3 regions of the Sphingobium olei genome follow, and region 1 is predicted to be linked to each of the others. Evidence: predicted binding sites of a transcription regulator. Region 1 holds the regulator's gene; each other region holds the start of a gene.
What was found. The regulator LexA, encoded in region 1, represses DNA repair genes until DNA is damaged. The targets are predictions, from matches to a motif close to GTTCCNCNCTTGTTCT.
Positions count from the first base shown of each region.

Region 2: a site for LexA is predicted at 2,111-2,126, ahead of uvrA (excinuclease ABC subunit UvrA). Genes of this name have one in related genera too.
Region 3: a site for LexA is predicted at 2,770-2,785, ahead of ACFQ24_RS02335 (ATP-dependent helicase). Genes of this name have one in related genera too.

Region 1 covers NZ_JBHTLS010000126.1:60,084-64,366, reverse strand. The annotation lists gene ACFQ24_RS12200 (molybdopterin molybdotransferase MoeA) at 1-982, shown strand, start outside; gene lexA (transcriptional repressor LexA) at 1,068-1,739, shown strand; gene ACFQ24_RS12190 (ComEC/Rec2 family competence protein) at 1,700-3,859, opposite strand; gene gltX (glutamate--tRNA ligase) at 3,929-4,283, shown strand, end outside.
Region 2 covers NZ_JBHTLS010000135.1:325,192-329,474, reverse strand. The annotation lists gene ACFQ24_RS21395 (UrcA family protein) at 1-245, opposite strand, end outside; gene ACFQ24_RS21390 (hypothetical protein) at 820-1,725, opposite strand; gene uvrA (excinuclease ABC subunit UvrA) at 2,173-4,283, shown strand, end outside.
Region 3 covers NZ_JBHTLS010000009.1:70,866-75,148, reverse strand. The annotation lists gene ACFQ24_RS02355 (pseudouridine synthase) at 71-1,165, shown strand; gene rsmD (16S rRNA (guanine(966)-N(2))-methyltransferase RsmD) at 1,162-1,701, shown strand; gene ACFQ24_RS02345 (Fe-S oxidoreductase) at 1,776-2,231, opposite strand; gene ACFQ24_RS02340 (GFA family protein) at 2,348-2,752, opposite strand; gene ACFQ24_RS02335 (ATP-dependent helicase) at 2,865-4,283, shown strand, end outside.

The DNA of each region.
Region 1 (4,283 bases):
GCGCGTCGTGGGTGAAAGCGCGGCCGGCGCGACCCAGCCTCAAGCTATCGGCGCGGGTGAAGCCGTCCGCATCTTCACCGGCGCGCCGCTCCCGCCGGGTGCCGACGCCGTCCTGATCCAGGAAAACGCCACGCGCGATGGCGACCACCTTACCGCCAGCCACGATCCCCTACCGTCCGGGCACCATGTCCGCCCTGCCGCATCCGACTTCGCGGACGGTGCGATATTGCTGGAGGCCGGGCTTCATCTTGGCCCGGCGCAGGTCGCGGCGGCGGTCCTTGCCGGCCATGGCGCGCTGCCCGTCCGCCGCCGACCGCGCGTCGCGCTGCTTTCCACCGGCAATGAGCTGGTGCCGCCCGGTGCGCCGGTGCCGCCCGGTTTCCTCCCTTCCTCGAACGCGCCGATGCTCGCTGCGATGCTGGCGGCGCTGCCATGCGAAGTCATCGACATGGGCATCGTGCCCGACGATCTAACGCAGATGACCGCCGCCTTCGCCAGCGCTGCGCAGGCGGACATCATCGTCACCACCGGCGGCGCATCGGTGGGGGATCATGACCTTGTCCGCCCCGCTTTTGAGCAGGCTGGCGGCGCGCTCGATTTCTGGAAAATCCGTATGCGTCCCGGCAAGCCGCTGATGGCTGGCAAGCTCGGGGACGCGCTCTTCCTTGGCCTGCCCGGCAATCCGGTTTCCGCCTTCGTCACTGCGACGCTCTTCCTCCTACCCCTCCTGCGCCACATCAGCGGCGCCGCCCGCCCCCTGCCGCGCAGCAGCGACGCACCGCTCGCCTCACCGCTTCCCGCGACAGGCGAGCGTGACGACTATCTGCGCGCCTTCCGCGCCGAGGGCGGCATCGTATCGGTCACATCGCAGGACAGCGCCGCCACGGCCGCCATGGCGCGAGCCGACTGCCTGATCCTGCGTCCCGCCGGCTCCCCTCCCGCCTCGGCTGGCGACCGGGTGACCATCCTCCCGCTAGATTGACCTGGGTCAAATTCGGCGGGTTCTTTGCTTGACGAACCACTTTGTGTTTCCTATGCGTTCCTCATACGTTCCATGGAGGATCGCGATGTTGACGCCCAAGCAGCAGGAATTGCTGAGCTTCATTCAGACCCGGCTTGACGAAGGCGGCGTATCGCCCTCGTTCGAGGAGATGAAGGACGCGCTCGACCTGCGGTCCAAATCGGGCATCCATCGGCTGATCAACGCGCTGGAGGAACGCGGCTTCATCCGCCGCCTGCCCAATCGCGCCCGCGCGCTCGAAGTGCTGAAGCTGCCGGACGCCATGCACCGCGCGCCCGCCCCGGTCGTGTCGCTGAAGCCCAAGGCTGCGCCCGCGCTCCCGATCGCAGCCAACGACGTAATCGAAATCCCCCTGCACGGCCGCATCGCCGCCGGCGTCCCGATCGAGGCGATGGAGGGGCAGACGATGTTGTCCGTCCCCGCCGCGCTGCTTGGTGCCGGTGATCATTATGCGCTGGAAGTGTCGGGCGATTCGATGGTGGAGGCCGGCATCCTCGATGGCGACTTCGCGCTCATCCAGCGCACTGAAGTCGCGCGCGAAGGCCAGATCGTCGTCGCCCTGATCGACGATGCCGAAGCGACGCTCAAATATTTCCGTCGCGAAGGCGCGAAGGTCCGCCTGGATCCGGCCAACGCGGCCTATGAGCCGCAAATCTACGACCCGCGCCAAGTGCGCATTCAGGGCAAGCTCGCCGGGCTGCTTCGTCGGTATAATTGAGGTCGCCCGCGGCGGACCTGGCGCGCGATCCACGGATGCGCGTCGCCCGGTTGCCGAACGGTGCGGATATCGCCGCTCGCGAGGGCGATCGACAGCCCTCCGGTGCGGGCGAGCAGGCGGCGGTCGATCTTCAACCAGCGCGGCTTGCACCATCGCGGCAAGGCCCGGTCGCTGACCACGATATCCGCCGCCGCGCAATCGCGCGCGAACGTCCGCCGCTCGATCAGCATGTCACTGCGCGTGAACAGCAACCGCCATCGCCGCCCTCCGCTTTCCATGCGCAGTGCGCACAAATCCTGCGAGCAACGCGCGCCGGGCAGACTCGCCAGCGCCGCCAGCTCTCCGTCATAGCCGGCGCTTTCCGATAGCATGTCGCGCACATAGTCCCCGGCCCGCTCGCGCAGCAGCGCCATGCCCTCGTCAGTCCGAACCGCCACATGTCGTCCATCGCCCGTGACCAGGATGTCGGGCGGTCGCGCCGTCAGCGTCAGGATCATCCCCACCAGCACCGGCGGCACTCCAAGCCATCGCCAGCGGCTGCGCCAGAGCAGGCACCATAGCAGGCCGGCGATCATCCCGCCGAACAACGCGTCGCTTGTCGCCGGGGCTAGCATCGTCGCCATCGGACTTGCCGCCACGCCATGCGCGATTCCCAGCAACAGGTCCAGCGCTCGTCCCGTCAACCACCAGAAGGGCGCGCCCAGCCCTACAATGTCCAGCGTCAACGCCAGCGCCTCCAGCGGCATAACGACGAAGGTCGTCAGCGGGATCGCCACGAGATTGGCGAACGCGCCGAGCATACCCGCCTTATGGAAGTGAAACAGCGCGATGGGCATCAGCGCCAGCTCCACCGCCACCCCGGTCGCCAATGTTACGGCTAACATGCGCAACCCCTTGCGAAACACGCTCTCGTCGCGCGCCGCCGCAAAGGCGCGGAATGCCCGATGCTCCGACAGCGCCACCAGCGCCGTGACTGCCGCGAAACTCATCTGAAAACTCGGCCCCACCAGCGCCTCGGGCCAGAAGATCAGCACCGCCAGCGCGCCCGTCGCGACCAGCCGCAGCGTCATGGCGTCCCGCCCCATCGCCAGCCCGCCCAGCACCAGCAAGGCCGCGACGCAGGACCGCAGCGTCGGCACCTCCGCACCCGTCAGCCAGGTATAGAAGATGCCCGCCAGCGCCCCTCCCGCCGCCGCGATCAACATCAACGGCAGTGTCAACGCCGCGCGCCGGCTCAGCGCCAGCGTCCGCATCAGCAGGAATATGACCGCGCCGATCAGCGCCGTCACATGCAAGCCGCTGATCGACAGCAGGTGTGCCAGCCCGCTGCGCCGCATCGCTTCGGCATCCTCCTCGGCGATCGCGCCCTGATCGCCCGTCGCCAGCGCGGCGGCGATCCCACCCCCGGCCCCATCCACGCGCTCAAGTATATGGCCGAACAACCGGGCGCGCAGCGGCGGGGCCGCGTCCGATGCACGCAAGACTTCGACAGGCTTCAGCGCCTTGCCGGTCGCGCCGATACCCTGGAAATAAGCGCGAGCTGCAAAGTCATATCCGCCCGGTACGCTCGGCGGCGCGGGCGGCATCAACCGTGCGCGAAACCGGATCGTCGCGCCTTCGCCCAGCCCCGCCGGCACGTCCGCCTTCGCGATGTTGATCCGCACCAGGCTCGGCAGGTCCGGCGCGTCGACGGGCCGCACGCGCACCCGCACGATGTCCTGCGCGGGCACGTCCTGCACCGACTCCACCGTTCCCATCACGCGCGCAAACACCGCGCGGGCAAGCGGCCTCTCGCCGATCACCGCCGCCTTGCCCCACACCAGCAGGCATCCGGCGCACAGCAGCGTCGCGCCTATGATGACCATCCGCCGCACCCGTCCGCCAGCCGGCAGCATCGCGCCGATGCACGCCAGCGCCAGCATCCCGCAGCACAGTGCCAGCCACATCGGCGCGTTGGGCAGCATGAACCACGCCGCCACCCCTGCGCCCAGCGCGACCGGCACCCACAGGCCGACCTGCTCCCGTTCCTCTTCCAGCCATCCTTCCGCTGCGGCGCGGGCCGTGGTCAGCCATTGCGCAGCCCCCGCCCGAAGGGACGTTTGTCGCGGCGCAAAAGCCATGCTAGGGGGCGTCGCATCCATGGGTCGGCAAGGCGAATGTCAAAGAATATGAGCGGAAGTGCAACGGGAATGAACAAGGCTGTGGTGACCCGTTTCGCCCCCTCGCCCACGGGCTATCTGCACATCGGCGGCGCGCGCACGGCGCTCTTCAACTGGCTCTTCGCGCGGCATCATGGCGGCAAGTTCCTGCTCCGCATCGAAGACACGGACCGCGCCCGTTCGACCGAGGAGGCTGTCGCGGCCATCTTTGACGGGCTTGAATGGCTCGGCCTTGGCGGCGACGAGCCCGCTGTCTTCCAGTTCGAGCGTACGCCCCGCCATGCGGAGGTCGCGAACCAACTGCTCGACGCCGGCCACGCCTATAGATGTTACGCGACGCCCGAAGAGCTTGCTGACCTGCGCGAACAGCAGCGCGCGGCCAAGC
Region 2 (4,283 bases), on a different contig from region 1:
TTGCGGCACGCCTGCTGCTCGTTCAGGCCGCCCTTGGAGCAGACCCGCGAAGCGGCCCGGCTGATCCGCGTCTGCAGCTGCTGGCGCTGGTCCGCCTTGGTCAGGTCCAGGTCGCCATGGCGGACCTCGACGGAGCGGCCGTTGGACTGGAAGTCGTTGATCCCGGCCGCACCGGCGGCGCCGGCGGTCAGGGCAAGGGCGACGGTAGCGCTGGCGATGGCAGCGATCTTGAACGACATGGACATGGGCGTATCTCCTCAAAAACCTTCTTTGGCCGGTGCCGCGCGATTAGGGGGCCGCGGGCTCCGGGTGCGAACGGGGGGACGCTCTCAAAGGGTCTGGAGGAAGACAGCGTCCGTCCCCGTTCGCCCTTCCTCTCTAGCCTCGCCGACCGCCCGCCGCGCGTCCGCTTCGACCCGGGCGCGACATGCGTCGGCCAACGACGAAGCGACCGACGAAACGCCGGCCGGGCCAGACGAACGGCACGACGAACGACATCTGCCGCCAAACGAACGACAGCCATGCCGTAACGGAAAGCGGGAATCGCAACGATGGAATGAAAATGAAAACGCCCCCGGCGCAAGGGAAGGCCGGGGGCGTATCCAGGCGCTGTCGGGCACACCGGATGCAGGAAAACCGTCAGGGGCGAAACGACGCCATCGGCGCTGAACCTCGGGTGAACCGCCCCTGTGCCTGCATCCTACTCCAGCGACACGCCACCGCCCCACCCCTTCGACAACCCGCCGGTTCCACAAGCCAGACGCCATCGCGCCGGGACGAACGGCGGGCGACGAAGGATGAACGACATGGGGGCTGCCGTTAGGACGGGGCGACCGTGGTTGTCACGACGTTCAGGCTACCGGCAGGCGCAGGGGGCGGCGGCGGTTGGGCCCCCTCCGCTGGCGGATTGCCCGCGCCTGGCTGAGCTGCACCGGCGCCCGGTTGCCCCGCACCGGCAGCCGGCAGGGCCGCGCCGCCCCCGCCTCCGCCGGCTCCAGCGCCCCCGCCACCGGCGGCCGCCTGTCCGCCATCCTCCGGTTTCGCCGGGGCAGCGGGCTTGCTGTCCGTCGAGCTGATCGACTCGATCTTGCCCGCGCTGATCGCACCGTTCACCAGTTCCAATATATGGCCGGGCGAGCAGATGGACTGGTTGTTGATCAGGTATATCACTGCCTGGGAATAGCTCAGCGCCTCCCGGTTTTGCTGCGCGCCGCCCCGCGCCTTCTCCGCTGCGATCTGCTTCGCCACTTCGTCGGTCTTGCGCAGCGCTTCGTCGGCATTGTCGGTCAGAGCCTTCAGGACCAGCCGCCGCACCGAATTGACATTCTCCGCGCCGAACAGAAACCGCTGCTCGTATATGCGGAAGCCCGCGCTGGCGGCGGTGGTGCCCAGCGACAGCGCCGTCAGTACGTCGCTGTCCACGCTTTCGCCGCTGCTCACCAGCGCCACGATGCCCGTCGCCAGCGCCGTGATCGGGGCGAACGCGTCTCGCGTCACGTTGACGCCGCGCTGCCGGTCGGCCTTGGCGAGGATATAGCCGTTGCACCGCGCCAGGATCAGCGCGAAGCCCGCTTCCATGAACGCGCGCTGTCGCGCGGTATCGGGCACGCTCAATTGGCCGCTGGCGACGGTCGGCTTGGCGGCAGCCGCCGCGAGCTTGAACTGATAGAGTAGCCCGTCACCCGTAGGCTCGTCGCCCTTGGCATCGACGACTTCCTTGCTCACGCCGCGGTCCGATAGAAAGGCCGGCCGCCCCGTCTGCTCACCGCAGGCACTCACGACAAAACACAGGGCTGTGACGGCCCCTACTCTTCCCCTGTTCATAATGGTCCCCCGGACCCCCCGCCATGAATATTACGCAGGTTCGACATCTTCTCAACTCTATTGTCGATCATCCTCCATAATGATCCAGTTATAGGCAGATGGACGGATACGAACCTATAATGCCTGTCCGCCAGCGAAGTTGATGGGAGGCGCGTGACTCCCATCAAGGGTCCAGTCCGGAGCCTGAAACCGGACCACGACCTGCGCCGGGACCGCACAATCGCGCGTCGGATGCCTCCTTTTCCTTCGCGACCCTACTCCCTATCTTCGCCCTAGACCCCCGTCAGGAACGAAGATAGAACATCGCCCCATGAGCCTTACCCATATTCAGAAGCAGAGCTGTAGCGAATGCTGACCCACATAAGCGTCCGCGGCGCGCGCGAGCATAATCTCAAGGGCGTGGACGTCGATCTGCCCCGCGACTCCCTCGTCGTCATCACCGGCCTGTCGGGATCGGGCAAATCCTCCCTCGCCTTCGACACCATCTATGCGGAGGGGCAGCGCCGCTATGTGGAGTCGCTGTCCGCCTATGCGCGCCAGTTTCTGGAGATGATGCAGAAGCCCGATGTCGAACATATCGAGGGCCTCAGCCCGGCGATCAGCATCGAGCAGAAGACGACCAGCCGCAATCCCCGCTCGACCGTCGCGACCGTCACCGAAATCTACGACTATATGCGCCTGCTCTGGGCGCGCGTCGGCATTCCCTATTCGCCCGCCACCGGCCTCCCCATCAGCGCGCAGACCGTCAGCCAGATGGTCGATCGCGTGATGGCCCTGCCGGAAGGCACCCGCTTCTATCTGCTCGCCCCCGTCGTGCGCGGCCGCAAGGGCGAATATCGCAAGGAGCTGCTGGAATGGCAGAAGGCGGGCTACACCCGCGTGCGCATCGACGGCGAGATGTACGGAATCGAGGACGCGCCCGCGCTCGACAAGAAGTACAAGCACGACATCGAAGTCGTCGTCGACCGCCTCGCCGTAGACTCTGACATGGGCACGCGCCTCGCCGACAGTTTCGAACAGGCGCTGAAGCTGGCGGACGGCCTCGCCTATGTCGATCTGGCGGATGGCGTGGTCCCCGGTCGCGAGGACGAGACGCAATCCGACAAGAAGATGAAAGGCGCCTCCATCCCCGCCAACCGCATCGTCTTCTCCGAAAAATTCGCCTGCCCGGTCAGCGGCTTCACCATTCCGGAGATCGAGCCGCGCCTCTTCTCCTTCAACGCCCCCCAGGGCGCCTGCCCCGCCTGCGACGGCCTGGGCGAGCGGCAGGAGTTCGACCCCGAACTGGTCGTCCCCAACGAAGCCCTCTCCCTGAAGAAGGGCGCGATCGTCCCCTGGGCGAAATCCAACCCGCCCAGCCCCTATTATATGCAGGTGCTCGGCTCCCTGGCGAAGGAGTTCGGCTTCAGCCTCGACACCCCCTGGGCCGACCTCCCCGGCGAGGTGCAGCTCATCATCCTCCACGGCACCGGCGGCAAGCCGGTCACGCTCCGCTTTCAGGACGGCCGCAAAAGCTATGAGGTGAAGAAAGCGTTCGAGGGCGTCATCGGCAACCTCAACCGCCGTATGCTCCAAACCGACAGCGCCTGGATGCGCGAGGAACTGTCCAAATACCAACGCGCCCAGCCCTGCGAAACCTGCCACGGCGCGCGCCTCAAGCCCGAAGCGCTCGCGGTCAGGATCGCGGGAGAGGACATCTCCATCTCCACCCGCCGCTCGGTGGTGGACGCATTGGGCTTCTTCTCCACCCTCCCCGCGCAACTCAACGACCAGCAGAACCAGATCGCCCGCGCCATCCTCAAGGAAATCGTCGAGCGCCTCGGCTTCCTCAACAATGTCGGCCTCGACTATCTGAACCTCGACCGCACCAGCGGCACCCTGTCGGGCGGCGAGTCCCAGCGCATCCGCCTCGCCTCGCAGATCGGCAGCGGCCTCAGCGGCGTCCTCTACGTCCTCGACGAACCCAGCATCGGCCTGCACCAGCGCGACAATGACCGCCTGCTCGTGACCCTCAAACGCCTGCGCGACCTCGGCAACAGCGTCATCGTCGTCGAGCATGACGAGGATGCGATCCGCCACGCCGACTATATCGTCGACATGGGGCCGGGCGCGGGCGTCCATGGCGGGCAGATCGTTGCGCAGGGCACCCTGCCCGAAATCCTGGCCCACAAGGACAGCCTGACCGCCGATTACCTCAACGGCACCCGCCGCATCGAAGTCCCCGCAAAGCGCCGCAAGGGCACCGGCAAGAAGCTCACCGTCCACAACGCCCGCGCCAACAACCTCCGCGGCGTCACCGCGTCGATCCCGCTCGGCACCTTCACCTGCATCACCGGCGTATCGGGATCGGGCAAGTCCAGCTTCACCATCGACACGCTCTACGCCGCCTCCGCCCGCGCCCTCAACGGCGCGCGCATCCTCGCGGGCGCGCATGACAAGGTGACGGGCCTAGACCATTG
Region 3 (4,283 bases), on a different contig from region 1:
CACATTTCAGCCTGATGCTGGCTTTTCACCCATATGGGAATGGCCAGTCGCCAAGAAAAGGAATCGACTCGTGGAACCGCCGAAAAAATCCGGACCGCCGCGCCGGGGTGGCCCCGGCGACCCGAAACGTCCGGGTGGCCCCGGCAGGAAGCCGGACGGCGGCAAGGCTGCGGATGGGCGCGACGCGACGTCGTCCCGCGGCAAACGCGACGCAGCGCAGGCCGATGGGCATCCAGGCCGCGCCCGAACTGACCGCCCGCGCCCCGATCGCGCTGACCAGAAGCGTGCATCCGGCCGTCCCGGCACCGCGCGCCCCGGCGAGCGCGACCGTCCCGACACGGCCCGCAAATCTGCTCGCGAAAAGCCGGCGACACCGGGCACTGCAAACCCGCATCCCGCGCGCGCCGCAGCAGCGAAAAATCCGCCAGACCGGAACGAACCGCAACGCATCGCCAAATTGCTGGCCCGCGCGGGCGTCGCGTCCCGCCGCGAAGTGGAGCGCATGATCGAGGAAGGCCGGGTCGCGAAGGACGGCATCGCGCTGGACACGCCCGCGACACTGCTTACCTCGCTTCATGGCGTCACCGTCGATGGCGTAACGGTCGCCGCGCCTGCGCCCGCGCGCCTGTTCCTCTTCCACAAGCCGACCGGCTGCCTCACGACCGAGCGCGATCCGGCCGGCCGGCCGACCATCTACGACCGGTTGCCCGAAGGCCTGCCGCGGGTGATGCCCATCGGGCGGCTGGATATGAATACCGAAGGGCTGCTGCTGCTGACCACCGATGGCGGCTTCAAGCGCCAGATGGAGCTGCCCGCCACCGGCGTGCCGCGCACCTACCGCGCCCGCGCCTTTGGCGAGGTCAGCCAGCAGCAATTGGAAGATCTGTTCGACGGCCTCGAGATCGACGGCATCCGCTACGGCCCGATCGAGGCCAATCTGGAGCGGCGCACCGGCCGCAACCAATGGATAGAAATGACGCTGACCGAAGGAAAAAACCGCGAGGTCCGCAGGGTGCTCGAACATCTGGGTCTCAAGGTCAACCGGCTGATCCGCACCGCCTACGGTCCCTTCGTGCTCGGCGATATGGCCGCCGGCGCGGTGGACGAAGTGCGCCAGCACGACCTGATCCAGTTCCGCAACAGCCTGAAGGCGGTGGCGAAATGAGGATCATATCCGGCCAGTGGCGCGGCCGCCCGCTCGTTGCGCCAAAGGGGGACGCCACCCGTCCGACCGGCGACCGGACGCGGGAAACGCTCTTTTCCATGCTGACCAGCCGGCTGGGATCGTTCGAAGGCCTGTCCGTGGGCGATTTTTTCGCAGGATCGGGCGCGCTGGGGTTCGAGGCATTGTCGCGCGGCGCGGCATCCTGCCTGTTCGTGGAGCAGGACAAGGCAGCGCTGGATGCGATCCGCGCCAATGGCGACCGGTTGGGCATTCGCCCGGACATTCGCGCCGGCAGCGTCCTGTCCCTCGGTCCGGCGGGCAAGCCGCTCGACCTCATCTTCATGGACCCGCCCTATCAAAGCTGCGCGGGCCAGGTGGCGCTCGGCAAGCTGGCGCGATTGGGATGGACGACGGCTGCGACCTGGATCAGCATCGAAACCGACCGGCGGGAAGATGTCGCGGTAAAGGGGTTCGCCATCGATGCGGTCCGCGATGTCGGAAAGGCGCGGCTCACGCTGCTGAGGGCGGAAGAATGAACGCTACGCCAGCGTGAACGACAAAGGGCGGCCCAACGGGAGCCGCCCTTTCTCATTTGACGCCGCTCAGCGGATCAGCGGCGTGCGCGCGCCTTGCGAGCCTCGCCGGGATTGACGCAGCTGTCCTGAACCGTGCGCGAACACAGGGGATAATCCTTGGTTTCGGTCGGCGGCGGCGTCATGTTGCCGCCGACGGTGACGGGATTGTTCGCCGAACCCATTGGAGCCGCCGGGTCGCGCGGTGCGTCCGCAGGCGCGGGAACCATGCCGGTTTGCGGTGGCACGGCACCGGTCGGCTGGCCCGTATTGGGGTCCGCCGGGGGGCTGGGCATGGCGGGCGAGCCTGGCGTACCAGGCGTGCCCATGCCAGGATTGGCGGGCTGTGCGGGCATCGCGCTGGGATCGCTGCCGGTCGGTGGAGCGGCGGCATCGGCGGGCGGCTGTCCAGCCGGCGCGCCCTGCGCCACGGCCACGCTGCCAACGGTGGAAATGCTCAGGAGGGCGGCGCTTGCCAAGAGGAATGCGCGCATCGGGATCATCCTTTCCTATGTTCTGCCCCTTATGCCCGCTCAGGCGAGGGATAGAACAAGAAGGATAGCCTTGTCGTTCCTTATGCCGGCGACCGGATGTGCCTGACCCGCGACGGCTAGCCGGACGGTCCTTCCGGATAGCGGTCATATTTCGGCAGGTCGGACACCCTGTCCATCCACGGCGCGGCTTCGGCCATCTGGATGTGCGCCTGTGGCGGAAGCGAAGCCGGATCGTCCAGGCTGCCCGTCTGTATGTCGATCGATCCCGGGAACACCGCAGGGTTGGTGTAGAACAGGCCTGTGCCGCAGGTGCCGCAGAAATGACGCGTCGCATGTTCGGACGACTGGTACTGCGCCGGTTCACCCGTGATCGTCACGCCTTCTTCCGGAAACAGCGCCCATCCCACCATCGGCGCCCCGGCGCTCCTGCGGCAATCGGCGCAATGGCACAAGGCGCTGTAGGCCGGCTCGCCTGTCGCCTCATAGCGGATCGCGCCACATTGACATCCACCTGTCGCCATCATCCTCTCCTTGCATGATTCGCCTTTTGTTCTCATAGAAGAGCCTTCGCCGCAAGGGCCTCGCCCCCGCCTCGCCCTTGCCCCTGAACTCTCTCGACCCTAGTTGTCCGTCATGACCCTTCCCGCTCCTTCCCCCGACGATCCGCCCTATCTGCGCGGACTCAATCCGCCACAAAGGGAAGCGGTGCTGACCACGGACGGTCCCGTCCTGGTGCTGGCAGGAGCGGGCACAGGCAAGACGGCAGCGCTGACGGCGCGGCTTGCCCATCTCATCGCCACGCGCCGCGCATGGCCGTCAGAAATCCTGGCCGTCACCTTCACCAACAAGGCCGCGCGCGAAATGCGCGCGCGCGTCGGCGCGATGATCGGCGATGCGGTGGAGGGCATGCCCTGGCTCGGCACATTCCACGCCATCGCCGCAAAGATGCTGCGCCGCCATGCGGAACTGGTCGGGCTGCAATCCAATTTCACCATTCTCGACACCGACGACCAGCTTCGCCTGCTGAAGCAGTTGATCCAGGCGGAAGGCGTCGACGAAAAGCGCTGGCCCGCCCGCCAGCTTGCCGGATTGATCGACCAGTGGAAGAACAAGGGCCTGACCCCGGCGGAGGTGGGTGCCGGCGAAGCGGAAGCCTATGCCCATGGCAAGGGGCAGAAGCTCTATGCCGCCTACCAGGCACGACTACGCGACGTGAATGCCTGCGATTTCGGGGACTTGCTGCTGCACGTTCCCACGATTCTGAAGACGCATCGCGACGTGCTGGAGCAATATCAGCAGAAATTCCGCTACATCATGGTGGACGAATATCAGGACACCAATAGCAGCCAGTATCTCTGGCTGCGTCTGCTGGCGCAGCAGCGCAAGAATATCTGCTGCGTGGGGGACGACGACCAGTCCATCTACAGCTGGCGCGGCGCGGAGGTCGCCAATATTCTCCGCTTCGAAAAGGACTTTCCGGGCGCGAAGATCATCCGGCTAGAACAGAATTACCGCTCCACGCCCCACATATTGGGCGCGGCGTCCGGCGTGATTGCGGAGAACGGCAATCGCCTCGGCAAGACGCTCTGGACCGACATCGACGTGGGCGAAAAGGTGCGCGTCGTCGGCATATGGGACGGGCCGGAAGAAGCGCGCCGCGTCGGGGAGGAGATCGAGGCGATCGAGCGCAGCGGTGCATCGCTTGAGGAAGTCGCGATCCTCGTCCGCGCGCAGCACCAGACCCGCGAGTTCGAAGACCGTTTCATCCAGATCGGCCTGCCCTACCGCATCGTCGGCGGCTTCCGCTTCTACGAGCGCGCGGAAATTCGCGACGCGCTCGCCTATCTGCGCCTCGTCAACCAGCCCGCCGACGACCTCGCGTTCGAGCGGATCGTCAACGTGCCCAAGCGCGGACTTGGCGACAAGGCGGTGGAGAAGCTTCATCGCCTCGCCCGCGCGCAAGGCGTGCCGCTGACGCTGGCAGCGGCGCGCATTCTCGACACGGACGAACTAACGCCGCAGGCGCGCCGCTCGCTGGGCGCCTTCATCGGC